One region of the Massilia sp. TSP1-1-2 genome, then DNA from elsewhere that is predicted to be linked to it. Evidence: predicted binding sites of a transcription regulator. Region 1 holds the regulator's gene; the other holds the start of a gene.

Evidence for each region. Region 1 encodes sigma-54, which starts transcription at its own class of promoters, with help from an activator protein. Its sites were predicted from a motif close to TGGCANGNAANCTGCTTT; they were not measured.
Region 2: pedF (cytochrome c-550 PedF) is a predicted target of sigma-54. The motif match lies at 2,331-2,348, and genes of this name have one in related genera.

What each region holds. Positions count from the first base shown of each region.
Region 1 covers NZ_JAFCTU010000008.1:9,373-23,809, reverse strand. The annotation lists gene ACP7BV_RS08820 (TonB-dependent receptor plug domain-containing protein) at 1-878, shown strand, start outside; gene ACP7BV_RS08815 (YqaA family protein) at 890-1,381, opposite strand; gene ilvA (threonine ammonia-lyase, biosynthetic) at 1,599-3,137, shown strand; gene queF (NADPH-dependent 7-cyano-7-deazaguanine reductase QueF) at 3,150-3,980, shown strand; gene ACP7BV_RS08800 (PTS sugar transporter subunit IIA) at 4,402-4,884, shown strand; gene hprK (HPr(Ser) kinase/phosphatase) at 4,945-5,880, shown strand; gene rapZ (RNase adapter RapZ) at 6,039-6,902, shown strand; gene ACP7BV_RS08785 (SMI1/KNR4 family protein) at 7,801-8,526, shown strand; gene ACP7BV_RS08780 (enoyl-CoA hydratase/isomerase family protein) at 8,890-9,978, opposite strand; gene hpf (ribosome hibernation-promoting factor, HPF/YfiA family) at 10,072-10,425, opposite strand; gene ACP7BV_RS08770 (RNA polymerase factor sigma-54) at 10,496-11,980, opposite strand; gene lptB (LPS export ABC transporter ATP-binding protein) at 11,994-12,752, opposite strand; gene lptA (lipopolysaccharide transport periplasmic protein LptA) at 12,749-13,354, opposite strand; gene lptC (LPS export ABC transporter periplasmic protein LptC) at 13,351-13,947, opposite strand; gene ACP7BV_RS08750 (KdsC family phosphatase) at 14,005-14,437, opposite strand, start outside.
Region 2 covers NZ_JAFCTU010000010.1:176,222-190,658, forward strand. The annotation lists gene ACP7BV_RS11260 (TonB-dependent receptor) at 1-1,021, opposite strand, end outside; gene ACP7BV_RS11265 (substrate-binding periplasmic protein) at 991-1,809, opposite strand; gene pedF (cytochrome c-550 PedF) at 1,819-2,292, opposite strand; gene ACP7BV_RS11275 (DUF3482 domain-containing protein) at 2,419-3,897, opposite strand; gene ACP7BV_RS11280 (DUF2868 domain-containing protein) at 3,894-5,357, opposite strand; gene cobT (nicotinate-nucleotide--dimethylbenzimidazole phosphoribosyltransferase) at 5,442-6,473, shown strand; gene ACP7BV_RS11290 (adenosylcobinamide-GDP ribazoletransferase) at 6,473-7,264, shown strand; gene ACP7BV_RS11295 (histidine phosphatase family protein) at 7,267-7,809, shown strand; cobalamin riboswitch at 7,804-8,021, shown strand; gene ACP7BV_RS11300 (TonB-dependent receptor plug domain-containing protein) at 8,161-10,023, shown strand; gene ACP7BV_RS11305 (FecCD family ABC transporter permease) at 10,035-11,054, shown strand; gene ACP7BV_RS11310 (ABC transporter ATP-binding protein) at 11,080-11,853, shown strand; gene cobO (cob(I)yrinic acid a,c-diamide adenosyltransferase) at 11,850-12,452, shown strand; gene ACP7BV_RS11320 (cobyrinate a,c-diamide synthase) at 12,446-13,723, shown strand; gene cobU (bifunctional adenosylcobinamide kinase/adenosylcobinamide-phosphate guanylyltransferase) at 13,720-14,265, shown strand; gene cbiB (adenosylcobinamide-phosphate synthase CbiB) at 14,268-14,437, shown strand, end outside.

The DNA of each region.
Region 1 (14,437 bases):
ACCTGGGCTTGCGCTGGGAAGGCTTGCAGACCGATGTGCAAGGGCGCACGATGGACGGGCGCGTGCGCAATTCGTCAAGCGTGTTCAGTCCCGTGGCAACGCTGCTGTGGAAGCTGCCCGGCTGCGGCAATGACCAGGTCCGGCTGTCCCTGTCGCGCACCTACAAGGCGCCGCTCACGAGTTTGCTGGTGCCCCGCCGCTATACGACCAACAACGGCAACAGCCCGACCAATCCGGACGTGCGCGGGAACCCGGAACTGCGCCCGGAACTGGCGTGGGGCCTGGACGCCGGCTACGAAAAATACTTCGGCAAGGATGGCGTGGTCAGCGTGTCCACGTACGTGCGGCGCGTGCAGGGCGTAACCGTGCAGTACGTGGACCCGAACATCCGCCCCTGGCTCTCGACGCCCATTAACAAGGGCAATGCGAATGTGGCCGGACTCGAAGCTGACACCAAATTTGCGCCGAGTCCCAAGCTGGATGTGCACGCCAACGTGGGCTACAACTGGTCCGAGCTGGACGCCATTCCGGGTCCGTACAACCGGCTGGCCGAGCAGGTAGCGGGCACCGCCAATGTGGGGCTGGACTACCGCCCTGCCCCGGCGTACACGGTGGGCATGAACCTGAACCTGCAGTTCGGGGGGCCCGTGCGCTCAAGCGAACAGCAACGGGCCTATACCGGCCCGGTGCGCAGGCTGGACCTGTATGCGCTGTGGAAGCTGAACGAAACGACCAAGTGGCGCCTGTCAGTGTCTGAAGCGCTGCAGCAGGACCAGGTAAGCGAGCGCTCCTACAGCAGCGACGCCGGCGCCTTTAACCGGCGTTTCGTGGAAACGAACCGCATGGTCATCCGGGTGGTGCTGGAAAAACGCCTATAGCCACCACTAAATCACCACAGCATTGCCGCCAGATTTTTCCAGAAGCTGTCGGGAATGTACAACAGGGCTGCGGTCATGGTCAGGTAGCGCATGAATTTGCCGATGGCCATGTAGACAATGCTGGGCCAGAACGGCAGGTGCAGCCAGCCGCCCAGCGTGCACAGCGGATCGCCAATCACCGGCACCCACGACAGCAGCATGGTCTTGGCGCCGTAGCGCGCCAGCCAGCCGAACCAGCGGCTTTCGCGCTCCTTGGCAAAGGCGACCTTGGCGCGGTATCCCAAAAAGTAGTCGAGCGCGCCCCCAAGCGTATTGCCGCACGTGGCCACCAGAATGGCGGGCCAGAACATGGCGGGGTTGACCTTGATGACGGCGAACACGGCCGGCTCGGACCCCAGCGGGACCAGCGTGGCCGAAACAAAGGCGATGACGAATACGGACGACAGGCCGACGGCGGGGGCGGCGAGCAGCGCCAGCAGCCAGTAGACGGCGCGTTCAACCATAAGGTAATGCGGAGGGCGAGGACATGGCGACTCGGCGGTGACAGGACCGGTCCATTATAATGAGGAATAACTATTGCAACGACACGATACGCCGAGCCCGCTACCCGGGCTGGCGCATCGCACTGCAGCCTCGGTCATCCGCCGACGACACAGTCCAGCGTCATCTTAGAATCGCGTTTCGGCGCGGCCGGCCCAAGAATTTACCTGTCTGCAGACTATGACCATCGACTACCTGAAGAAAATACTGACCGCGCGCGTGTACGACGTCGCTTCCGAAACGCCGCTCGAACTGGCGCCTATCCTGTCGCAGCGCTTCGAAAACCGCATTTACTTCAAGCGCGAAGACATGCAGGACGTGTTCAGCTTCAAGATTCGGGGGGCGTACAACAAGATGGCCAACCTGGCGCCGGCCCAACTCAAGCGCGGCGTGATTTGCGCGTCGGCCGGCAACCACGCGCAAGGCGTCGCAATGTCGGCAGCGCGCCTTGGCTGCCGCGCCGTGATCGTGATGCCAACCACCACGCCGAGCGTCAAGGTCGATGCGGTCAAGACCTTTGGCGGCGCCAATGTCGAGGTGATCCTGCATGGCGACTCTTACACCGACGCCTACAACCATGCGCTGACGCTGGAAAAGGAGCAAAAGCTGGCCTTTGTGCACCCGTTCGACGACCCGGACGTGATCGCCGGCCAGGGCACGATCGGCATGGAAATCCTGCGCCAGCACTCCGGCCCGATTCACGCCATTTTCGTGGCGATCGGCGGCGGGGGCCTGATTGGCGGCGTGGCCGCTTACGTCAAGCAGATCCGTCCCGACATCCGCATCATCGGCGTGCAATCGATGGATTCGGACGCGATGGCCCGTTCGCTCAAAGCGGGCGAGCGTGTAACGCTGGCCGATGTGGGCTTGTTTGCTGACGGCACGGCGGTGCGCCTGGTGGGCGAGGAAACGTTCCGCCTGGCGCAACAGTATGTGGATGAAATCATCATCGTCGACACCGACGCCATCTGCGCGGCGATCAAGGACGTATTCCAGGATACGCGCAGCATTCTCGAGCCATCGGGCGCGCTGGCCATTGCCGGCGCCAAGGCGTACGTGGAGCGCTCGGCCCTGTCGAAAAACCCGATCCGCAACGAGACGCTCATTTCAATCGCCTGCGGCGCCAATATGAACTTCGACCGGTTGCGCTTTGTTGCCGAGCGCGCCGAGCTGGGCGAAGCGCGCGAAGCCGTGTTTGCCGTGACGATTCCGGAAAAGCGCGGCAGCTTCAAGCGCTTTTGCGAACTGGTCGGCCCGCGCAATGTGACTGAATTTAACTACCGCATCAGCGACGCCAGGGATGCCCACCTGTTCGTCGGCATCCAGATCGCCAGCCGCGGCGAATCGAGCGAGCTGGCGCGTACCTTCGAGCAGAGCGACTTTCGCACGCTCGACCTGACGCATGACGAACTGGCCAAGCTGCACATCCGCCATTTGGTCGGCGGCAAGAGCGCGCTGGCCGAAGACGAGCTGCTGTATCGTTTCGAATTCCCCGAGCGGCCGGGTGCGCTGATGCGCTTCCTGTCGAGCATGGCGCCGAACTGGAATATCTCGCTGTTCCATTATCGTAACCAGGGCGGCGACGTCGGGCGTATTCTAGTGGGGCTGCAAGTGCCGACCGGTGAAATGGACGAGTTCCGCCAGTTCCTGACCACGCTTGGCTACCGCTATTGGGACGAAAGCCTCAACCCCGTGTACAAACTGTTCCTGGGTACTTGATACAATAAACGCATGACCAATACTGCTGATCAATCACCACTGGGCAAGAGCGCCGCGTACCAAACCCAGTACGCGCCCGAGTTGCTGTTTCCAATTCCACGCCAGCAAAAGCGCGACGAACTGCAGCTGACGGGCACGCTGCCGTTTTTTGGCGTGGATATCTGGAACGCTTACGAACTGTCGTGGCTGAACATGCGCGGCAAGCCGCAGGTGGCCATTGCCACCATCAGCGCGCCGGCCGATTCGCCCAACATCATTGAATCGAAGTCATTCAAGCTGTATCTCAATTCCTTCAACCAGACGCGCCTGGCCAACACCGATGCGCTGCTCGCGCTGCTGCGCGAAGACTTGTCGAACGGCTTTGGCGCGCCGGTGCACATTGTGCTGACCCAGCCGGACGGCTTCGAAGGCGTCAAGATGGGCGAACTCGACGGCCTGTTGCTGGACCGGCTCGACGTCGACATCGACCAGTATTCGCCCTCGCCTTCGCTGCTCAGTTCGGCGCGTGGCGAGGCACCGGTCGAGGAAAAGCTGGTGTCGCATTTACTCAAGTCAAACTGCCTGGTCACCGGGCAGCCGGACTGGGCGAGTGTGCAGATCCGCTACGTGGGTCCGCAGATCGAGCAGGAAGGCTTACTTAAGTACCTGATTGGTTTTCGCGAGCATAACGAGTTCCACGAGCAGTGCGTGGAACGCATTTTTGTCGATATCTTGCGCCAGTGCGCGCCGCAAAAACTGGCCGTGTATGCGCGCTATACGCGGCGCGGCGGACTGGACATCAATCCCTGGCGCAGCAATTTCAGTGGACCGCCGCCAAAGAACCTGCGGACGGCACGCCAGTAATTTGACCCATCGCAAAGGCTGACCAATCAAGCTTTGACCTGATTGACGCTCGGGAATACGTTTCTGTGAGCATTGGCATGCTCGGTCTTGCCTATAGCGCTGTGATTTACAAAAAAACAACAGTAATGATAGTATGCTGAGGTTTTGCCAGGTAGCGAATAGACTATCCGTATTGTTGGTTTGCCGGAAATTTTCGTAGCAAAAAGTGGGCGAACGCTACATTTTTCCATGCGTTCTTCATGTTTTGCAGGGGCCGGCATTGCGCCATGCCGATCCTGTTGTGTAAGTCGCCATTCCTCTTGCAAAAGGTCAATGCAAGGCGGATCCTTGCCGACGACAAATTTGAATGCCATCGCTGTAAAACAGGCCTATAATTCGGGCTCGCAAGCACATTTGTGCATTGCACCATTTGACTCGTGTTATGACTAACCTCAGCAAAATCCTCTCGCTCGAGAACGTGTTACTCGATTTGGAAGTATCCAGCAAGAAGCGTGCTTTCGAGCAGGCTGGACTCATTTTCGAGAACAATTGCGGCATTGCCCGTTCGACCGTCTCGGACAACCTGTTCGCGCGCGAACGGCTGGGCTCGACCGGCCTCGGACATGGCGTTGCCGTGCCGCACGGGCGCATCAAGGGCAGCAAGAGCCTCAAGTCGCCGCTGGGCGCGTTCGTGCGCCTGGCTGAACCCATTCCATTCGAGTCGCCCGACGGCCAGCCGGTGAACCTGCTGTTTTTCCTGCTCATTCCCGATCACGTGACGCAGCAGCACCTGGAAATCCTGTCCGAAATCGCTGAAATGTTTTCCGACGACGCTTTCCGCACCGCCCTGGCGACCGATCCTGATCCCAAGTCGGTCCATTCGCGCATCACCAATTGGCAACCAAGTCTACAGGCCTTGGGTTAAACTTCCCGGTGCCGGGCGCCGCCATTGACATAGCCCCCACCAACCTGAAGACGCCCGTCCATGCTGCAAACCCCGCTGACCATCCAACGGCTTTACGACGACAATCGCGAAAGCCTGCAGCTTGGCTGGTTCGCCGGCTTTCCGGGCGGCGAGCGCCTGATCTCGGGCGACGTTGCCTCCGCCGCCGACCAGGTCGGCCACCTGAACCTGATACACCCGGGCCGCATCCAGGTGTTTGGCCACCAAGAATTAACCTATTACCACCGTCTTAAAAGCGGCTCGCGCAGCCATGTCATTGGCGAGCTGATCGCTGGCGGGCCGCCGGCGCTGATCATCGCGCAGGGACTGGACACGCCGGCCGACATTCTCGCTATTTGCGACGAGCAGAATATTCCCCTGTTTTCAACGCCCTTGCCCGCTGCACAGGTGATTGACTTTCTACGCGTGTATCTGTCCAAAAAGCTGGCGCAGCGCATCATCATGCATGGCGTTTTCATGGATGTGCTGGGCGTGGGCGTGTTGATTACCGGCGACTCGGGCCTAGGCAAGAGCGAGCTGGGGCTGGAGCTGATATCACGCAGTCATGGCCTGGTGGCCGACGATGCGGTCGAGTTTTCGCGCATTGCGCCCAACATGATCGAGGGGCGCTGCCCGCCATTGCTGCAGAACCTGCTGGAAGTGCGCGGCCTGGGATTGCTGGATATTAAGGCGATCTTTGGCGAGACGGCGGTCCGGCGCAAAATGCGGCTCAAGCTGATCGTGCATCTGGTACGCAGGAGCGCGCTGGAGGAAGAAGTCGAACGGCTGCCGTTTTTGTTTCCAACCGAAGATGTATTGGGGCTGCCGGTGAGGAAGGTTGTCATTCCGGTGGCTGCGGGCCGGAATATTGCGGTGCTGCTGGAGGCGGCCGTGCGCAATACGATTCTGCAATTGCGGGGCATTGATACGTTGCAGGAATTTATGGAGCGCCAGCGGCAGGCGATGTCGGGGGACTAGAAACTACCCGTTACTGCCTGGTTTGGAATCGCAGCTGAGACCGGATTGCTGAGCGTCCCAAAAATAGCCGGCGACATCAGCGATTCGAAGTATTGGAAAAGTCACACATATACGTTTCCGTCCCGCAAAAGACGGTCGCATGCGGTATCATAATTACCATGCGCATCGTACTCATTACAGGTATTTCAGGTTCCGGCAAATCAGTGGCAGTCAAGGTGCTGGAGGATTCCGGCTACTATTGCGTTGACAACCTTCCACCCGCCCTTCTGCCGAGCCTGGTAACCGCCCTGATCGCCGACGGGACCGAATCACTGGCCGTCGCGGTCGACGCGCGCAGCGCCGAATCGCTGGTGGAACTGCCTGCCAATATTCGCATGCTCAAGGACGAAGGCCATGACGTCAAAGTCATGTTCCTCACGGCAAACACCCATTCGCTGGTGGCACGGTTTTCCGAGACCCGTCGCAGCCACCCGCTGTCGCACCAGTTGCGCCCGGACGAAAACCCGGCTTCGCGCCGCACGCTGATCGAATGCATCCTCGAAGAGCGCGAGCGCCTGTCCGCCATCGAACAACTGGGCCATGTGATCGATACGTCGGAATTGTCAGCCAACAAGCTGCGCGCGTGGATCAAGGAGCTCGTCGAGATTGAACGCGCGCCCATCACGCTGTTCTTCGAGTCCTTCGCCTTCAAGCTGGGCGTGCCGCTGGACGCCGACTTTGTGTTCGACGTGCGGGCCTTGCCCAACCCCTACTACGACCTGACGCTGCGCCCGCTGACCGGCATGGATGCGCCCGTGATCGCCTTCCTCGACGCCCAGCCAAGCGCGGCCGAATTGCTGGAAGACATACGGGCTTTTATTGCCAAGTGGTTGCCGTCGTTTAAGACCGACAACCGCAGCTACTTGACGGTGGCGCTCGGCTGCACAGGGGGCCAGCACCGCTCGGTCTACATGGCCGAGCGCTTGGCCGCTCACTTCAGCCCGACCGAGCGGGTCGTGCTGCGCCACCGCGAGCAGTGCTAGACGTAGCGGCGCGCGTTGGAGAACAACCGTGCTCGCACTTGGCGCCGATCTGGACGCGAACTACCTGGGTTTTTACTGAAAATGGAACGGCGCTCGTGCTTGCATGAACGGCAAATGTAGACCTGTCCAACCTACCATTGCGACAACGGAAAAACTTCCCTGTTGAGACTAGTGGCGCCTCGCTCAAGTAACCCGTTTGGGTACACCCCGATCGAACTGCTCAGGGGCCGTAATAGTTGCTTGCGAAAATAACACGGTTGGCCGTACACTCAGCCGGACAAAGGCCGCTTTCGGCCAAAGCGGTCATTGCATCGAGCGGCCTTGGTACTGCGGCTAAGCTAAATGATTTTTTCTCCGTTTACTCATTCACGCCAAACAGTTTTCCTCATGTCGCTTCAACGGAATGTTCAACAACAGAACGAACTAGCGTTTCACGAAATGCTTGCCGCAGCGGAGCATTTTAGCGCGAGTGGATTCCTGCTGGAGCCCGGAATTTTCTAAGCAAGCAGGGGATTGACCTCGACACGTCCGTAATCGTCGCAGCATCCGAGGGTTTTGTACTTTGGTTTTCCTTCGGACTCGGCGGAATACTTCTGACGGCAGACCGTCGGTTCTTTAGCTTTGAATTGGAGCTCAATGACGCACTCCACAGATGTTGTGTTTGTGCACGAATTTGCTGACGTGACCGCCCAGTTGAGGCCGTCGCTATGCCGTCGAGTACCATCGACCGACAGGGACCGGCCATAACCTGACACTCGCGGAAGTCGGTGATAGGGCATCATCAAGGCACTCCTGTTGAGTAGCGGGTTTAGACTGTCAGATTTTGCAGTGTGCTCTGACTTCGATGATGTCGGGTTCATGGCTGCCATTTGCCGACATGTGCACGGAGAATTAACTGATGTGGGAACTGGTACTTGAAAAAATTCAACGTCTGAGACAGTTGGACGCGCAACGCCAAGCCTTCGGCGCGGAACTTCATCAATACGAAGCGGCAGCCCCATTGAGTGAAGGGGAGATCGCCGCTGCGGAAGCACGTCTTGGCTGCGCACTTCCAAGTGAACTCGCAGGCTTCTATCGCGAGGTCGGCGATGGCGGCGTGGGGCCATATTACGGAACCGTGCCCGTCAATTCGCTGCAGACAGAGGATGCTAAATACATATTCATCGGTGAGCAAGGCTGCGGACATCGAACTTATGTCATTTCGTCGGGACCGAAGGCGAACGCGATCGTGTTTCGAGATTTGGATGAGGACGGCTTCACCGAGACTGCCACTTCGCTTCTCGCGTTTTACGAAAATTGGCTCGATGATGAACTTGCAGCCTTTCAGGAGGTAAGGCGACTGATTGACGAGGGTTTGTCCGCCGAGGCGATTGTGCTGGAACTTTCGAAATCCCATAAACGGCATGACGGACGCGATCTTGTCGCGAGTGTCATCGACGCTCAAAAGCCAGTAGGACTGTTTGGGTCAAAAGGGCAGCGGATCTATCACGGAGCTACGCAGTTCCCATGGTATGAAAACAGGCTGAACGAGTTCCGCCGACGGACTGCAACTGGGGGTGACTCGCCGGATTCGAGTAAACCAACGGGCGTCCGGGACCAACCTTGGTGGCGCATTTGGAATTAGGCGGTGGTTCTCATGAATGTCGAAATGAGCGCAAGTTGAACTCCGGATACTCTCGCCGGCGCCTGGCGAACCGTACACGACCCAGCAGAAAAACGTGCGTCCTCAGTGGGCAAAGCAATGAAATGATCACTTGCCGGTGTCTGACCGGTAGCGTTTTGGCGAACGAAACGGGCCAACGTGCATCCGGAATAGGGCGACGGTAGCGGCCCCTTAAAAAAAAGTTGCGAAACTTTCGGAGGCCCGTCAGCGGCCCCACTACCCCCGTCAGGTTTGACCACTTTGGTTCCTTAGCGAGCTGATTCAGGTTCAACCCTAGCGGCGAAATTGCGTGGAAAACGCCGACATTGCCGTGTCTTTACAGCATCACCCTTGCAAATGCCGCAGCGGGTGCGCGCCAGCCGGCCACACCGGCGTAAAAAAGCGTTCGACCATCTCACCACTCACTTCGTCCAGCGTGCGCGGATTCCATTGCGGCGCATTATCCTTGTCGATGACCAGCGCGCGCACGCCCTCCAGCACTTCGCCATGCTCAAAATTGTGGCGCACCAAGGTGCGCTCCATGCGCAGGCAGCTGGAAACGTCGAGCCCGGCACCGCGGCGCAGCAGTTCGCGCGTCACGCACATCATCAGCGGCGAGCGCTGGGCCATGGCCGCATGGGCTCTTTGCGCAAAGACGTCGCTGTCCCCCGCCAGCGATTGCATGATGGCCGCCACGCTTGGCGCACTGAAATGGTGGTCGATCCGGCTGCGCTGCGCTTCCAGTTCACTGGCGCCGGCGAACCCCGCATACGGCGCGGCAAAATCTGCGATCATGGCGCGCAGCTCGGCCCCGGGCGTGCTGTCGATGCGTGCGGCCAGCGCGGCCATCTGCTCTTGCGGCACGAACACGTCGGCCAACCCCGCGTACAGGGCGTCGGCCGCGCCGACCGTCAGTCCGGTCAGGCCCAGGTAGTTGCCCAGCTGGCCAGGCGCGCGCGACAAAAAGTAGCTGCCGCCCACGTCCGGAAACAAGCCGATGTTTACTTCCGGCATCGCCATCTTGGTTTTTTCGGTGACGATGCGGATACGGCAGTCGGGCCCGCCCTGCGCAATGCCCATCCCGCCGCCCATGACCACGCCGTCCATCAGCGCCACGTAGGGCTTGGGATAGAAATGGATCAGGTGATTGAGCGCGTATTCTTCGGTAAAAAAGTCTTCCAGCAAGGCACTGCCGCCCATCGGGCTCTTGCCGCCCACCTCATGGAAAAAACGGATGTCGCCGCCGGCGCACAGCGCCTTGGGGCTGCTGCTGCCAAGCACGACCGCATCGACGGCGTCATCCGCGCGCCAGGCCTGCAGCACCGCCGTCAAGTCGCGCACCATCTGCAGCGACAGCGAATTAAGCGCTTTGGGACGGTCGAGGGTGATGATGCCGGTACGGTTGGCAACGCGGGTCTGGACGTATTCGCTCATGGAAGGCTGACAATAAATGGATAGACCCATATTTTAGCCTCCGCAGATGCAAAAAGGGCGCCGCAGGCGCCCTCGTGTCAAGAATCCCGGGCCTTAGATGGCTTCAGGGAGTTCTTCTTCAGGCAGGTGCTTGATGGCCTGGTGATTATGGTCCTGGACCTTGTCCTTGTACTTCATGACTTGACGGTCGAGCTTGTCGATCAGGGTGTCGATAGCGGCGTACAGGTCATGCGACAGGCTTTCTACATACACGGTCTTGCCCGACAGGCGAAGGTTGATTTCAGCCTTTTGTCGTTTTTCTTTTTCAGTCAGGTTATCCACGGTGAGGATCACGGCAATATCAATCACGTGATCGAAATGGCGCTTGACGCGCTCGAGCTTGGTTTGTACGTATTCACGGATGGCTGGGGTCACTTCGAGATGATGTCCGCTAATTGTGAGATTCATACACACTCCTAATAATGGTGTCACTTTCCGTTCGTGCGCGGCGCGCAGAGGAACGGCATAAAAATGCCGATTACAGACACTTCCTGAGGCTGACGGGCGGGATTTTGAGCGCTTCGCGGTACTTGGCAACGGTGCGGCGAGCGATGACCATACCCTGTTCCCCCAGCATGTCCGCAATCTTACTATCGGATAATGGATTTTTAGGGTCTTCTGCTCCTGTCAATTGCACGATGAGTGCACGAATCGCCGTGGAAGATGCTTCTCCCCCCGCTTCGGTGGCGACATGGCTACCGAAAAAGTATTTCAACTCAAACATGCCATGCGGGGTCAGCATGAATTTCTGAGTTGTTACACGAGAAATAGTACTCTCGTGTAGACCAAGTGTATCAGCTATTTCGCGCAGCACAAGGGGACGCATGGCTACCGCGCCATGGCTGAAGAAATTGCGCTGGCGCTCAACAATAGCCTCGGAGACACGCAAGATGGTGTCGAAGCGCTGGCGCATGTTTTTGATCAGCCACTTCGCTTCCTGCAACTGGGCGCCCATCTGGCCTTCGCCCTTGCCCTGCTTGAGCAGGCTCGCGTACATATTGTTCACGCGCAGGCGCGGCATCACGTCGTTGTTGAGCGAGACCGACCAGCCGCCCTTGGCCTTGCGCACAATCACGTCCGGGACCACGAAGTCCGACACATCGGAGGCGAACACGGCGCCCGGGTGCGGATTGCAGCGGCGGATGATGGTCTGCGCCTCGCGCAAGTCTTCGTCGTCGCAGTCGAGCGCTTTTTTCAGCTTGTTGAATTCACGCTGGGCGAACCAGGTCAGGTGCTTTTCGACGATGGCCAGCGCCATGCGGCGCGTCACCAGCGGCACGCCGCGCATGGCGCGAATCTGCAGCGCCAGGCACTCGGACGCATTGCGCGCGCCCACGCCGACCGGATCAAAACTTTGCAGCAGCGACAGCGCGGTCTTGAATTCATCGAAATCGATCTCGAGTTCTTCGGGCATGCGCGCATGGATTTCTTCCAGCGTCTCGGTCAGGTAGCCGTTGTCGTCGAGCGCGTCGACGATCAGTTCGACCAGCGCGCGGTCGCGCACTTCGAGCACCAGCACGCGCATCTGTTCCATCAGATGCTCGCGCAGGGTGGTCGCGCTGCCCTCGAGCTGCGGGCGCGAATCTTCGTCGTCGCTGCTCTTGGCGCGGCCCAGGTCACCCCACTCGCCGTCGTTGTCGTTGTTGTTGTCGTTGTTGCTGGCAGCTTCCCCCTCGGGTGCATCGGCGCTTTGGCCTTCGGCCGGCGCCGGTGCATCCTGCGCGCCCGGTTCGGGCGGCGCCTCGGCCGGCGTGGCGCTGCTGCCGATGGCGCCGTCGGCCAGCAGGCGCACCGAATGGTCGAGCGGATCGTCAAGCCGTTCGAGCAGCGGATTGTCGGTCAGGAGCTGTTCGAGTTCCTGGTGCAGTTCGAGCGTGGACAACTGCAGCAGGCGGATCGACTGCTGCAGCTGCGGCGTGAGCGCAAGGTGCTGCGAGGTGCGTAGTTGCAGGGATTGTTTCATCGGTTTGACCTGCTTACATCCGGAAGTGCTCACCCAGATAAACGCGGCGTACCGATTCGTCTGCGATGATGTCGTCCGGACGGCCAGAGGCCAGCACCGCACCCTGGTTGATGATGTAGGCACGGTCGCAAATGCCGAGCGTTTCGCGCACATTGTGGTCGGTGATCAAAACGCCGATGTCGCGCTCCTTCAGGAACCGCACGATGCGCTGGATCTCGATCACGGCGATCGGATCGACCCCGGCGAACGGTTCGTCGAGCAGCACAAAGCGCGGATTGGTGGCCAGCGCACGCGCGATTTCCACGCGCCGCCGCTCGCCGCCCGACAGCGACATGGCCGGGTTCTCGCGCAGCTTTTCGATCTGCAGGTCATGCAGCAGCGTGTCGAGCCGCTCCTTGAGTTCTGGTTTGCTCAGGCGCTTGCCGTTGACCTTTTGCAGTTCCAGCACGGCGAGGATGTTTTCTTCGACCGTCAGGCGCCGAAACACCGACGCTTCCTGCGGCAGGTACGACAGGCCGAGCGCGGCGCGCCGGTGAATCGGCAGGCTGGAGATATCCACGCCGCTGATGTCGATCGAGCCGGCATCCGACGGCACCAGGCCCACGATCATGTAGAACGAGGTGGTCTTGCCGGCGCCGTTGGGCCCCAGCAGGCCGACTACCTCGCCGCATTCAACCTGCAGCGATACGTCGCGCACGACCAGTTTTTTGCCGTAGCTTTTCTGCAGGCCGCGCACGATCAGCGTGCTGCCACAAGCTTTCGGTTCGATCATGGCATGCCCGTCGGAGCTGGCGTGCCAGTCGGCCCCGTTGGCGCAGTTGGCGCGGTTGGCGCCGGCGCGGCGCGCGGCTTGCGCGGCGCGATGATCAGCTGGCCGCGGCCCTCGCCCGGCTTGCTCGCGCCGCTGGCGTCGTTACGGGCGGTGAATACCTCGCGCATGCTGTCGTACGAAATGAATTCGCTCTTGATTTCGTCGGTCATGTTGCTGCCCTCGATCTGGCGGATATGCGCGCTGCCGAACAGCTTGACGACGCCGCTGCGCTCGTCGTATTCGATGCGCTGCGCATTGCCTTCGACCCACAGCTCGGGGCCGCCGTCGCGCTTTTGGCGAAACGTCGCCATCTTGCCGGGCACGCCCGTGAGCGTCACCTGCATGTCTTCTTCGGGACTGGTCTTGATCACCGCTTTTTCAGCGCGCAGCACCAGCGTGCCCTTAGTGACGACGATGTTGCCGGTAACGATGGTGACCTGGGCGACTTCGTCCACCAGCAGCGTGCCGTAGTCGATTACCGCGCGCTTGCCGGCGTCGGCTTTCTCGGCCGAGGCGCCCAGCGCCACTAGGCCAAACACTGCAATTGCTATTATTTTTTTCATTTTCTACTGCCCTTGGGTGGAACGATGATCTGGCCACCGCCGGCAAACTGCACCTGGCGCGTGGCGTTGTTGGCCTTCATGCCGACGCCGGTAATGGTGTTGGCGCCCAGCGCCATGTCGACCCGCACGCGGGACTCCATGCGGTCTTCTTCCGGAAACACGGTCAGCGCTTCGGTGGTCATGTGCATCAGGCGCGCCATGGGCGAAGCGGGGCGAAAGACGTCGACCTTGCCCAACAGGTCGACCTGGTCGTCCGCATGCCGCAGGCGCGCGCTGTTGGCCTTGACGGTCATTGGACTCTGGCCGGGCGCCAGACTTTGCAGCATGGGCTGCTCGACGTCCGAGACGTCGCCCAGCGGACGGTGGGTCAGCTTGGCGCCGTAGAACAGGTAGCGCGGCTTGCCTTCGGGCGTCATGCGCACGAAACTGAATTTTTCAACGATGTAGTCAGGCTCGTTGCCGGCTGCGGCCGGATCGACCTGGCCGTCGCCGCGCTGCATCACCTGCACCAGCCAGAAGCTGCCCAAGGCGGAGAAGATGAGCGCCGTGATGGTCAGCAGCAGCGGCCAGCGATGGGCGGTGCGCTTATCCATGGCGGCCCCCGCCCCGCAGGCATGGGTCCCGCAGGCCTGATTCCTGATTCTTGCCTGTCACGCGAAATACGGCGCCAGCGCCGCCTCGTACGTGCCCTGCGCGCGCATCACCAGGTCGCACACTTCGCGCACGGCGCCGCGCCCGCCGCCGGCGCGCGTGACGTAATGGGCGCGGTGTTGCACCTCCGGGTGCCCGGTGGGCACGGTGACCGCAAAGCCGACCTGCAGCAGCAGCGGCAGGTCGATCACGTCGTCGCCGATATAGCCGCACTGCTGCGCCGTCAAGCCGGTCGCTTCCAGCAGTCTGGCAAAGGCGATGCGCTTGTCGTGGATGCCCTGGTGGACATGCATGATGCCCAGGTCGGCCGCGCGCCGCACCACAATCGGCGACTCGCGCGCGCTGATGATGGCGGTGGCCACGCCGCTTTTTTGCAGCAGCTGGATGCCCAGGCCGTCGAGGACATTGAAGGTCTTGGTGGTTTCGCCATCC
Region 2 (14,437 bases), on a different contig from region 1:
GCTTGCCGCGCACGCCCAGCAGCACGCTGGCGCCCTGGCCCCGCTGGCGCGTGCTGGTGGTATTGAACACGCCTGCGGGCCCTTCCTCCACGTCGCCGTTGACGGTGTCGCTGCGGCTGCGGCGTGCATAGGCCAGCGCCGAGAGCACGGCGCCGCCGTTAAAACGCCGGCTCGCATTGCGAGCCAGTTGCCAGAGCGCGTTGCGCGTCTCGTCAGGGAACGTGTACACGGCGCGCCAGTCCCGCTGCGCCAGTTCGTCGGGCAGCAAGCCGTTTCCACGCAGTTGGCTGCGCCCGCCCAGCAGCGACACGCTGGCCGCCGACACGCCGTCGTCGCGTCCGACCTTGGCAAACACATTGCCAAGCCGGCCCTGCGAATGGTCGCGCCAGCCATCGTCGTCAAACAGGGTCGAACCAACAAAGCTGTGCCAGTTGCCATCCACCGCGCCCAGCGCCAGGTCGAGCCGCCGCCGGCCCCCACTTGTGACTGACAGATCGACTTCACCTCCCGGGTGCGTGGCGCCGCTTTTGGTGGTCAGCACCAGCGCCCCGCCCAGGGTATTGAGTCCGTACACGGGATTTGAACCGGGCACCAGCAGCACGCTGGCCAGCGCGGATTCGGGCAGCATGTCCCAGTTCACCACGTCGCCGAACGGCTCGTTGACCCGCACGCCGTCCAGGTAGACCGAGATGCCCTGCGCAGTGCCGAGTACCGGCGAGGCCCGAAAGCCGCGGTAGGTGACGTCGTTCTGAAACGGGCTGCCCGAAATGTCGTTGACGTTCACGCCATTCAGGTTGCAGTTCAGGTAGTCCGCCAGGTTGCCCGCATGCGCGTCGCCGATCTGGTCGCTGCCCGCCAGTTGCACCGAGTACGGCAGCAGCTTGCGTTCAATCCCCAGTCCAGCAAGGGGCGCAGTGCCGACGATTTCAACGGTGTCGGCAAGCGCCGGCTGGCACGCCAGCGCCAGGCCCAGCGCCCCGCACCAGCGCTTCATGGCGTGACGACCTGCACCCCATGCCACGCGAAAATCGCCTTGAGCTCACCGCTGGCCGCCATCTCGTTCATGGCTTGCTGCAGCAGCTTGGCCATCTCGGTGTCGTCCTTGCGCACCGCCATGCCGACCGCCCATCCCGAGCGCGGCAGGCGCTGAAATGCAATGTCGTGCACTGGAAAAGCCCGGTCGCCGCGCAGCACGGAGTCGATTTCCGAGCGGGTGGCAAGCACCGCGTCCAGTTCGCCAGCCTTGAGTTTTTCAAGCGCCTCGATCGCGCTCGGATAAATCTTCACGCCAGGGGTAAATTTGCCATTGCCCTCCCCCAGCATCACCATCGCGGCAATCGAAACTTTCTCCACGCCGATGCGTTTGCCGGCCAGCGAATCGACGCCGTCAAAGCTTGGCACCGTGCGTGCGCTGCGCACCAGGCGCACGCCCTCGACATGGTAGGGCGCAAAAATGACGACTTGCGGATTGGCCGCCATCAGCCGGTTATCGACCGGCACATGCAGCATCACGTCGGCCGGGCCGTACCCCAGGTAGTGGCCTTTCCAGACCATGTTGCGCAGGTCGTCGCCCAGCTCTTCACCGGCCGGAAACGGCAGCAGGTTCAGGCGCAGGCCCAGCTTTTTGGCGAGCGCCTGCGCCAGGTCGACGTCGATGCCCTGGCCTTTGTCCGAGAACGGCGCAAACTCATTGTAGACCGCCACCTTGAGGCCGCCCGACTGTTGAATTTTCTGCCAGTCGGCGTGGGCGGGGCCTGCCATCGCCAGCGCGGCGCAGGCGCCGGCGATCAGTGCACGGATCGTAGTCATGTGCCCTCCCTATTTGGTTTCGCGGCGCGATTCGAGATAGGTCTTGATCGACCACATGGCTTCCTGGTTGAAGACGCCTTCAAAGGGGGGCATGTACACCGCCCCATTGCGCACTTTGCCGCCGCGGATGGAGGTCAGGAAGTAGGCGTCCATCTCCTCGTAGCAGGCCAGCTTCTTGGCTTCGACCTTCAAGCCCACGCAGTCGCGGTCAAGCAAGCGCAGGTCGGGCGCGATCCCGCCCGAAATGGCGTCGATGCCGTGGCAGCGCGCGCAGTTCTGACCAAACGCCGAGGCGCCGATCTTGAGCGCGAGCTTGTTGGTCTTGAAGGGATTTTCGTCGCGCCATTTGTCGCCCAGCGGCGGCAGGCCGGCGGTGTCGACCGCCTGCGGCGTGACGTTGCCGTGCGCAATGGCGAACATGGAGGTGGTGACTGCGCTGGCCAGGCCTGCCCAAAGTACCAGACTACGAAGGGATTTTTTCATGGTGTCTCCTGCTGTTTTGATGGATGAATACATCAACAGGAGCAATTGCCATGCCATGGCTGCCACGCCGCAGCGCCTGCGCCACCTGTCCCGAAATGGAACAGGTGTCCCAGCGTTGTCACACCGTTACCGACCGTGCAGTTCCGGATCGACCTTCGTTGGGTAAAGACGCGACAGCGCGTGGGTTGCAACGGCAGTCAGCAGTTGGCGCAGGCGCTCGCCTGCTTTGCCGCTGTCGTCTTCCTGGCGCAGTGCGCTCCACAGGCCGGCCAGTTCGTTCGCGTGCGGCGCGGCCGCCGCTTCCACCTCGGTCTGCCAGAACGCGGGCGCCTCGCCCTCGACGAAATCGCCGCGTCCGCGCCCGAAGTGGGCCACGGCCAGGTAACGCAGCACGCTGCCAAGGAGCAGCGTGTGCAAGAATTCGTCGGCAAATTCCACGGTGGTCTTGTTGCGCTCGGTGCTGGTGTTAAAGCCCCATGCGGCGCCGGCCGCCGTCAAGGCCCCCACCACGCCGCCCAGCAGCGCCCCGGCGCCGAAGGTCAGCCCCCCTGCCATCAGGTCCGCCGACAAGCCCGTCGCCGCGCCCGAGACGACCGCGCCCAGCAAGCCGGCCTGCGCCTTGTCGACCGGCGCGCGCACCTTGAAGTTTTCACGCACGCGCGCATTGATCCTGGCAGCCTCGCCAGGGTCGAGCCGGTGCAGCTTAAGCAGCACGCGCGTGGTTTCGCCAATGCCGGCATTGAGCCGCTCGACCAGCACCGCCATGGCCTTTTCCTGGCGCTGCTGGTCGGCCGACTTGGCCAGGCCGACCGCCTTCATGGCGCTTTGCAAAAAGCCGGTGTCGGCCAGCGCGATCGGTTCACTGTCGCGCGCCGCTGCGGCTAGCTGGACGGCGGCAACGCGCATCGCTTCATGGAAGCGGTCCTGGTTGTTGGCCTGCCACAGGGCCAGCAGGCGCGCGTATCCTGCTTGTTTGGACTCGTCCAGCAGCTTGCCGACCGCCTCGTAAAACACGCGCTCATGCACCCAGCAGCGGGCAAAGGCGTCCAGCGCCAGCACGTCGCGCACGATCGGATATTGATCCAGGTGCGCTTTCCAGCGCGCCTGCTCCGCCGCTTCCTCATTGGCGGGCCGGGGCGGGCCCATCTGGTTGAGCAAGACCACTACCGGTTTGCCCAGCCACTCAAGAATTTTCATTTCGGCCGGCAGGTAGCCTGCATCCCGGGGCAGTTCGGACGAATTGACCAGGTACAGCACCACGTCGGCAGAATCGCGGGCGGTGCGCAATGCTTGCTGGCTGAGCCAGAACGGCTTGTCGCGGTAGCGGTCGAACACTTCGCGCAGGAACCAGCCGATCGGGTTGCCCGCCATTGCCAGGCGGCGCAGCAGGCGCACCGAGTCGCCAAAGCCGGGCGTGTCCCATAGCTGCAAGGTGTCGCCCTCGGCGGTCTTGAGCAAGGTGTGCTCTTCGGCCAGCACGGTGACGTGGGCGGCGTCGCGCACCTCGCCCACGTCGACCCCGACCAGCGTGCGCGCCAGCGTGGTCTTGCCGTTGTTGGTATGCGAGATCAGCGCAAACTGGATGGTGGCGGCTGTGTCGTTCATGAAGGTTTCGATACCCGTAGTCCGGCGTCCTGGTCGAGCGGGCGCTGGGGTGGATTGCGAAGGTTAATGATGGTGGCCGGTGCGCGATGGAAGCTGCAAAATTCCTGCCATAGTGCGACGCGCTGCGCCATACGCGTTTCGTCGCTGCGTTCGGCCAGCGATGATTCGTCGATCAGCACGGCCACGCCGCGTTTCGAGGTGCGCACCAGATAATCGAGGAAAACGCCGTGATTTTCCTTTTCCGGCGTCGCCGCGAGGTTGAACAGCACGGCGGTGTAGGTCACGGCCGGATCGTCCAGGTTCACTTCGCGCAGCACTTCCTGGGGCTCTTCGCCATACGCGCTCGGCGGGCGCAACATCACGCGCGCCTGCTCGCCCAGCAGCATGGTCGCCACCTGCGTCAAGCCGCGGTCGCGCGCTTCGTCGACGGTGAAGCTGTAGGGGAGCACCCGCAACACAGCGGGGCCGCTGGCGCCAATCTGGTCGCCCAGCTTGCGGAAATACGGCTGCTCCAGGTCGAGCGGGAATGCGCGCACGAGCCGGCGCGCCTTCCAGTGCGCGAAGCCGGCCAGCGCCAAGCGCGGCAGCACCACCAGCAGGAGCATGGTGGCGCCGTACAAGTGCACCCAGCGCGCGCCGCCGGCCGCCGACGGCACCTGCGAGAAGCGCAGCGCTTCAATCTCGGCGATCGAAAAACCCTGCAGCGGGAACAGCGCCAGCACCGGTGCAAACAGTGCCGACAAAATGGCGTGCACCTGGCCGGCCGACAGGAATGTGCTCTCCCATCCGGCCCGGTATTCGGACAGAAAACCGCGCGCATACAGCGAGAGCAGCGCGCCAAGCGCAAACATGGCCGCCGACAGATGCACGGTGCGCGACAGGCGCGCGTGATTGAGCCTGGCACTGAGCTCTGTCCATTGGCGCATGAAGTCGGTGAGCGCGCTCGATAGCACATGCGGCAGCTTGCGCGGCAGCGCCACCTTGGCGCCGGACAGGCTGCGCATCATGCCTTCGCTGACCCAGCTGCTGGCGGGCGAGGGAATGACCATCCAGACCAGCAGCATCAGGTACACCAGCAGGTTCCAGCCAATGATGCCGAGCAGCGGCGCGGAGAGCAAATCGACGCGGTGCGGGTCGCTGATGCGGTCCAGCCCCGCTCCCAGCAGCAAGGCCACCAGCGGCAACGCGACGGCCAGCCTTGTCAAGCCCGTGCGCAGGCTAAAAAACCCTTTCAGCGACGGCGTGCGTTCGGCCAGGCGCTTGAGGATTTGTTCGGAGCGCTGCTGCAAAAAATGCTCGGTCGTGACGTCGGACTTGCTGTCCGACGCCTGCCACTGGGCCAGTTCGCGCGCGCTGCGGGTGGCGTACATGCGGTCGTCTTCGCTGAGGATGTCGTGCCCGGTGTCGGCCAGTTCGATCGCGCGCACCAGGACTACATCCCGTGCAATCTGTTCGTTCATGCTTTTCCTTGTTGAAAGCCGCTCTTTTCGAATGTGCTATCTTAGCGCGGAAAAATGTTGCCACCTTTTCATTACCCTACATTCATGCAAAATTCAACGATCCACCCTACCTACAACCCTGAACTTGCTGCGCAATTGCAGCAAGCAATTGACAACAAAACAAAGCCACCGGGCAGCCTTGGGGCGCTGGAAACACTGGCGCGGCAACTCGGGCTGATCCAGCAAACCGTGAACGTCGCGCTGCGCGAGCCGACAATTGTCGTGTTCGCGGCCGATCATGGCGTAGTGGCCGAGGGCGTCTCCGCTTACCCCCAGAGCGTGACGTGGCAAATGGTGGAAAACTTCCTGCATGGCGGGGCGGCCATCAACGTGTTTGCCCGGCAAAGCCACTGCGCGCTGCAGATCGTCGATGCCGGCGTCAACCACGATTTTGGCGCGCGCTCAGCCCTGCTCGACCGTAAAGTGGGACGCGGCACCGCCAATTTTGCGCAGCAGGCGGCCATGAGCGCGACCGACTGCCAGCTCGCCATGGCGCACGGCGCGCAGATCGCCGCAGCCTTAACAGGCAATGTCATCGGTTTTGGCGAGATGGGAATTGGCAACACCACCGCGGCGGCGGCATTGATGCACAAGCTGACCGGCATTCCCGTGGCCGACTGCGTCGGCGCCGGCACCGGTCTTGCCCTCGACGGCATCCGTCACAAACAGCGCGTGATCGAGGCGGCCGTGGCCCTGCACGCCGGCGTGGACGAGCCGCTCGCGATCCTGGCCACGTTTGGCGGCTTTGAAATTGCGATGATGGTCGGCGCCATGCTGGGCGCCGCCGAACGGCGCAGCGTCTTGCTGATCGATGGCTTCATCGTCACCAGCGCCTTGCTGGTCGCGGCAAAAATCGCCCCCGCCATCCTGGACTACTGCGTCTTTGCGCACTGCTCCGACGAACAGGGCCACCGCCGCATGCTGGCCCAGCTGGACGCCAAAGCGCTGCTCAATCTTGGCCTGCGCCTTGGCGAAGGCACCGGCTGCGCGCTGGCCCTGCCGCTGCTGCACGCCGCGTGCGCCTTTCTGGGCGAGATGGCGACGTTCGAATCGGCCCAGGTCAGCGACAAGCAATGATGGCCGTCGTCGTCCACCAGCTGCGCCTGTTTTTCATCGCGCTGCAGTTTTTCACGCGCTTGCCGATACCGCGCTGGGTAGGCTTCCAGGCCGCGTGGCTGCATCACGCCGCGCGCTATTTTCCGCTGGTCGGCAGCGTGGTGGCCGCAGCCACCGCACTGGTGTACCTGGCCGCCGCGCGCCTGTGGCCCGCGCCAGTGGCGGTGCTGCTCTCCACCGCTGCCGGCATCTACCTGACCGGTGCCTTCCACGAAGACGGCTTCGCCGACATGTGCGACGGCTTTGGCGGGGGCCTGACGCGCGACCGGGTGATGGAGATCATGAAGGATTCGCGCATCGGCACTTACGGCGCGGTGGGCGCGCTCCTGCTGCTCGCGCTCAAATGCACGCTGCTGTCGATGATGGAGCCGGCGGCGGCAATTGCCGCCCTGCTGCTCGCCCATCCGCTTTCGCGCCTGGCGGCGGCCAGCCTGATCTGGAAGCTGGACTACGCGCGCGATGAAGGCAAGGCCAAGCCGCTGGCGCAGGAAATGACGGGCGCCGAATTTGCCATCGGCGCCACCTGCGCGGCCATTCCCGCACTCTATCTGGGCGCGCTCGGCTACCTGTCGTGGACCACGATCGCCGTTTGCGTACTGGGCGCCGCGGCGGCCGCAATCTGGCTGGGCGCCAAATGCGTGCGCCGCATCGGCGGCTACACGGGCGACTGCCTGGGCGCCGTCCAGCAGGTCAGCGAAGTAACCATTTACCTGTGCCTGCTGGCCAGCATCGGCCAGGGCGGCTGGTACTGAGCATGCGCCTGATCTTGGTGCGCCATTTGCAGCCCATGGTGGCGCCCGGCGTTTGCTACGGGCGCAGTGACCTGGCGGTGGACCCGCAACTGCTCGGCGCGTCCTTGCCGGCACTGCGCGGCCAGCTTCCCGCCGGCGTGCCGCTGTATTCCAGTGCGCTGTTGCGCTGCGCGTCGCTGGCGCGCGCCTTGTCAAGCGCGGTGCGCTTCGATGCGCGCCTGGCCGAACTCGATTTCGGTGCGTGGGAAATGCGCCCCTGGGACCAGATCGCGCGCGCCGAGATCGACGCCTGGGCCGCCGACGTGGCCACCTATCGGCCGGGCGGGGGCGAAAGTGTGCTGGACATGGCAAAGCGCATCAGTGACTTTTACGATGAGCTGATGGGCGCGCAACTTCCCGCGGCCGTCCTGGTCTGCCATGCCGGCGCGATCCGCCTGCTGGCCGCCCGCGCGCGCGGCCTGGCCCCGCTTGCGATGGCCCACGAAGCGGCCGAGCGCCCTCACGCCATCGCTTACGGCGCAGTCATCACCGTCGAAAGTGTATAATCGCCACGTTTTGGTGCTCGCGCGCATGTTCAATGCGTGCAGTTAAACGGGAAACACAAAGCCTCACAGGCTAAGGTGTGCTGCCCCCGCAACGGTAAGCAAGTGTCGTCCAGCGGACGACGGGCCGTCTCGAAAAACCACTGTGCGTTGCATGGGAAGGTGAGACGGTTGCACTTGCCAGCCCGGATACCGGCCAGGACAGGTGGAAGTGTGCGAGCGGGGTGTTCGCGACGCGGCCGGGTCGCTGTAGCGCATCCCTGTCAGTCGCAATCTATTCTTCGGCAAGCGCATTTCTGTTCAATCCGGCCAACGGGGAACTCGGCCGGTTGCTTAACTTACTGAAGAACCGTCATGACCTTTCCTGTATCACGCCGCGCGGCCATCTCGTCGCTTGCGCTAGCTATTACCTCCGCTTTTGCCCAGGCCAGCGAGACCAGCAATCCTGCCGTCGCTTCCGTCGTCGTCACCGCATCGCGCACGCCGCAAGCCGCGGCCGATGTCCTGTCCGATAACATCACCCTGTCGTCCCAAGACATCCTGCGCTCAGGCGCGGGCAACATCGTCGACCTGCTGCAAAAGCAGCGCGGCATTGAAGTGGCGCGCAACGGCGGCCCGGGCACCAGCGCCTCGGTCTTCATCCGCGGCGGCGACTCCAGGCAGACCGTAGTGTTGGTTGACGGCGTGCGCATCGGCTCGTCCACGTCCGGCATCGCCAACTGGAGCGCCCTGCCGCTGGCGAACATCGAGCGTATCGAGATTGTGTACGGACCGCTGGCCACCATGTATGGCGCCGACGCCATCGGCGGCGTGGTCCAGGTATTTACCAAGCGCGGCACCGGTGCACCGGCCATCAACGCTTCAGTTGGTGCAGGTTCCGACAAGACCCGCAGCGCGGACGCGTCGGTCTCAGGCGGCGCCGGGCGCTTCAACTATGCGTTGACGCTCACGCGCGACCAGGACGAAGGCTTCTCGGCCACCAAGCCGGGCAATTACTCGTACAACGGCGACAACGACGGCTACACCAAGGACAGCGCCAGCGGCCAGTTCGGCGTGGCGCTGGCCCAAGGCCACGAAGCCGGCCTGCTGTTCATGCACAGCAGCCTCGATGCGCAGTACGACAACGGCGCATCAAACTTCGACGCGCGTGGCGAACAGGTGTTGAACAATGTGGCGCTGTATTCAAAGCACCAGTTCTCGCCGGCCTGGCAGGTCAGGTTCCAGGCCTCGCGCGCGGACGACAAGTCGTCCAACTTCAGCAACGCCACCGCCACCGGCTACAGCCGCCTTGACACGCGCCAGAACACTTACAGCGCCCAAAGCGACCTGGCGCTCGGCGCCGACCTGCTGCAAGTGCTGCTCGAGCGGCGCGAAGAAGACGTGTTGTCGAGTTCCGCTGCTGCCCTGTCGCGTGATCGCAGCACCAATTCGGCCGCAGCGTCGTATTCGATCAAGCGGGGCGCCCACCTGGGTACAGTCAGCGCGCGCCATGACAACAGTTCGCAATACGGCTCCGTGAACACCGGCGGCATCGGCTACGGCTACCGCATCAGCAGCACGCTGCGGGCCAACGCCAGCTTCGGCACCAGCTTTCGCGCACCTACCTTCAATGAACTCTACTACCCGAGTTATGGCGTGGAGAGCAACCGGCCGGAACACGGCAGGAACGCAGAAGCGGGCCTGGTCTACAACACTGGCGCGAGCCAGGTCACTGCCGTCTACTACCGCAACCGCCTGAAGGACCTGCTGGTGAGCACCTCGGTGTGCCCGGTCGAAGCGGCAAGCCACCCTTATGGCTGCGCCTACAACGTCAACCGTGCCACGCTCTCGGGCCTGTCGGTCGGCGCGCGCACTACGGTTGGCCCGCTTGAGTTGAGCGGCGCGTTCGACCTGCAAGATCCGCAGGACGACACCACCGGCAAGCAGCTGGTGCGGCGCGCCAAACGCCATGCCAGCCTGGCGGCCGAATACAGCAGCGGCGCACTGGTGCTGGGCGCAGGTGTGCAGATGTCGGGCAAGCGCTTTGACAATACGTCCAACACTGCAACGCTAAGCGGTTATGGCTTGCTCAACCTGTTTGCCTCGTATCGCTTTGCTCCCGACTGGACTGCCATCGTCCGCTGGAACAACGCGACCGACAAGCAGTATGAGCTGGCAGGCACCTACGCGACCGCCGGTTCGCAGGCATTCATCGGCCTGCGCTACGGCGTGAAGTAAGGAGCAGGCCCGTGCATCCGTTCTTCCGCAATATGCGCCACCGGGCCACGGTCGTCATCGGTTCGCTGGCGATCCTGGCCCTTGCCAGCCTGGTTTTCTCTGGCATGATCGGTTCCGTCTCGATTCCGCTGGCGGACATGCCGGGCGCGCTGGCCGAACTGGCCCACGGAAGCAACGGCTCGCTGGCCGCCACCTTGCTCGAACTGCGCATCTCGCGCGCGCTGGTCGCTTTCGTCACCGGCTCGGCGCTGGCCCTGGCCGGCGTGATGATGCAAGCCTTGCTGCGCAATCCCCTGGCCGATCCCTATGTGCTGGGCATTTCAGCCGGCGCTTCGGTCGGCGCCCTGGCTGCGTTGCTGGTCATGGGCGCCTTGTGGGTCATCGACGCGGCCGCCTTTGCCGGCGCGGTGGCGGTGTCGATGATGCTGTACCTGTTCGCCCGGCGCGACCTGCGCGGCGGCGCCGAAGGCGGCACGTCGCAGCTGTTGCTGACCGGTGTGATCCTGTCGTCGCTGTGCATGGCGATGGTCACGCTGATGCTGTCGATCGCGCCTGAAAGCCGCTTGCGCAGCATGATTTTCTGGATGATCGGCGACCTGGCGGGCGCTCCGCTGCGCGCCGTGCCGTGGGTCGTGCTTGCCGCCGGCTTGCTGTTTGCCCTGCGCAGCGCGCGCGCGCTCAATGTTTTATCGCTCCATGCGGAAGCTGCCGCCACGCTGGGTATTCGCGTCGGCGCACTGCGCAAGGGCCTGTTTTTTTGTTCCGCCCTGCTTACCGCCAGCGCTGTCACCAGCGCCGGGAGCATCGGCTTTGTCGGCCTGATCGTGCCGCACGCCTGCCGCTTTGCCTGCGGCCCCGATCATCGCCTGCTGATTCCCGCCGCCGCACTGGCCGGCGGCACCTTTCTGGTATTGGCCGACACACTGGCGCGCACCGTGCTCGCACCGCAGCAGCTGCCCGTTGGCGTAGTTACGGCGCTGATCGGCGCGCCCGTGTTCCTGTACCAGCTTCACCGGCTGCGCCGGGCATGATCGAACCCGCATGATCGAGACCCGCATGATCGAAACCCATTCACTCAGGCTGACCGTGGGCGCGCGCACCCTGGTCGACAAGCTTGACTGGCGCGTCGCCCCCGGCGAATGCTGGTGCATCATCGGGCGCAACGGCGCCGGCAAAAGTACGCTGATGCGCACCCTGGCCGGCCTGCGTGCGCCCGACGGCGGCACAATCTCCATCCTTGGCCGAGCGCTGGCCGACTGGCCGCTCGACGAACTGGCCGCCAAGCGCGCCTTCCTGCCGCAGTCGCGCAGCGACGCCTTCGCCTACAGCGCCATCGAAACCGTGCTGGCCGCGCGCCACCCGTACCACGCCAACCGCTACTGGGAAGACAGTGACGATTACCTCGTCGCGCGTGACGCCCTGGCATCGATGGAGGTGCTGGACCTGGCCGAGCGCGACGTGCGCACTTTGTCGGGCGGCGAGCGCCAACGCGTGGCAATCGCCGCCATGCTGGCGCAAGATACGCCGCTGCTGCTGCTCGACGAGCCGGCCAACGCGCTCGACCTGGCGCACCAGTCGAGCGTGATGCGGCTCTTGAACCGGCTGTGCCGCGAACAGGGCAAGACCGCCATCATGATCGGGCATGACCTGGGCCACGCGCACCAGGCTTCGTCGCACGCGCTGCTGCTGATGGGCGACGGCGAGTGGCAGGCCGGCCGCGTCGACGACGTCATGCGCGCGCCAACCCTGAGCCGCTACCTGGGCCATCCGATCGAAGTCCTTGAGCACGGCGCGCGCCGGCTCTTTATCCCCGTCGAGGAAACAGAATGACCGATATCAACGAGCGTCACCGGCTGCGCATGGAACGTAAAAAAGCCATCATCGACGAAAAGATCGCCGCCGCCAGCAAGGACATCGGCATCATCATCGTCAATACCGGCAACGGCAAGGGCAAAAGCTCGAGCGGCTTCGGGATGGTGGTGCGCGCAATGGGACACGGCATGAAGGTTGCCGTGGTCCAGTTCATCAAGGGCGCAATGTCGACCGGCGAAGAAAAATTCCTGCGCCGCTTTCCCGATGAAGTGAGCTTTCATGCCATGGGCGAAGGCTACACCTGGGAGACCCAGGACCGCGAGCGCGACATCGCCAAGGCGCAGCAGGCGTGGGAAATGGCGCGCGGCTTCCTGTCCGATCCGGCCATTGGCCTGGTCCTGTTCGACGAACTCAATATCGCGCTCAAATACAAATACCTCGATGTCGAGACCGTCATCGAAGACTTGCTCAAGCGGCCTGACATGCAGCACGTGGTCATCACCGGCCGCGGCGCACCCGAGGAACTGATCGCCATTGCCGATACCGTCACCGAAATGAACGTCGTCAAGCACGCTTTCAAGGCCGGTATCGCCGCGCAGGCGGGCACCGAGTGGTAGGCCACGTCGATGTGCGCGTGCTGCTGGTGTCGGCCGTCGCTTCCGGACAAGGCAAGACCACCGTCACGGCGGCCCTGGCGCGCGCGCTGGTCAAACGCGGCAAGCGGGTGCGGGTGTTCAAGTGCGGCGCCGACTTTATCGACCCGATGCTGCTGGAACGCGCCAGCGGCGCGCCGGTCGGCTCGCTCGACCTGTGGATGGTGGGCCTTGAACAGTGCCAAAGCCAGCTTGCGCAGGCGGCAACCGAGGCCGACGTCATCCTGATCGAAGGCGTCATGGGCCTGTACGACGGTGCGCCGTCGTCGGCCGACCTGGCCAACGCGTTTGGCGTGCCGGTGATGGCAGTGATCGATGCGTCGGCTATGGCGCAAACGGCTGGCGCGCTGGTACAGGGCCTGCGCGATTACGGCCCGGTGGAGATGGCCGGCGTGATCGCCAACCGCGTCGCCGGCCCGGGCCACGCGGCGATGGTGGCGGCATCGCTGCGCGGCATCGCTTTGTTTGCCACGCTGCCGCGCCAGCCGCATGCGCTGCCCGAACGCCATCTCGGCCTGGTGCTGCCGGCCGAAATGGACGACGTCGAGGCACTGCTTGAGCGCCTGGCGCAAGAACTGGTTTTCGACGACGCCGCCTGGGAGTCGCTGCGCACCACCCGCTTTGATCTGCTGCCTGCGCAGCCATTGGCGCCATTGCTGGCGGGCGCAACCATCGCTGTGGCACGCGACGCCGCCTTTGCTTTCCTCTATCCCGCCAACCTGGAAACGCTCACCGGCATGGGTGCGCAGCTGCGCTATTTTTCGCCCTTGGCCGACGAGCCGGTTCCGGCGGGCTCGCACGCCGTGTACCTGCCGGGCGGCTATCCCGAGCTGCATGCTGCAACGCTGTCGAGAGCGCAGCGCTGGATCGCGTCCATCAGGGCCGCTCACGCGAACGGCACGCCCATCGTGGCCGAATGCGGCGGCATGATGGCGCTGGTAGGCACGCTGTCGGCGTGGCCGATGGCGGGTCTGGTACCGGGCGCCGTGGTGATGCAGGAACGGCTGGCCGGCATCGGGCCGCAAGGGCTGGACACGCCGCACGGCGTGCTGCGCGGGCACACCTTTCACTATTCGACACTGACGACCGATCTCATACCCGCAGAGCGCACCATCAAGCATCCGGATGGTGCGGACGGCGACGCGGTGTACAGCGTCGGCTCGCTGACGGCGTCCTACTTTCACGCCTACTTTCCATCCTGCCCGGCTGCTGTAGCGGCCATGTTTACGAGATGACCACGACACTGGTGCTGGGTGGCGCCCGCTCGGGAAAGAGCGCGTACGCCGAAAAGCTGGCCGTGCAGTCCAGGCGCGAGGTTCTCTACCTGGCGACCGCAAGCGCGGGCGACGCCGAGATGGGGGCGCGCATTGCGCAGCACCGCAGCGAGCGTCCGCAGCACTGGTCAACCGTCGAAGAGCCGCTGCACCTGGCTAGCGCGTTGCAGCGCCATGGCACCGAAGACAATCTGATCCTGGTCGACTGCCTGACACTGTGGCTGTCCAATCTGCTGTTTTGCGGTGGCGCGGGCCCGGACGTTGGCGTGATTACCCTGCCCCCACTTTTCATCGAACAGCGCGCGGCATTGCTCGACGCGCTGCACAAGGCGCCGGGTGACGTGGTGCTGGTGTCGAACGAGGTTGGCATGGGCATTGTGCCGATGGGCGCGATGACGCGCTGCTTTGCCGATGAAGCCGGCCGGCTCAATCAAGCCGTCGCGGCAGTATGCGAGCGCGTGGTGTTTGTCGCAGCGGGTTTGCCGCTGACGCTGAAGGCTTAATCATGCTGGCCGACCTGACAATGCTCCAGGTCGCGCTGCTGCTCGTCGGCGGCGTGGCGCTCGACTGCGCGCTCGGTGAAGCGCGGCGCTGGCACCCGCTGGTCGGCTTTGGCCACCTGGCCATGGCGCTCGAACGCCGGCTCAACATACGTGGCCAGCGTTTCTGGCGCGG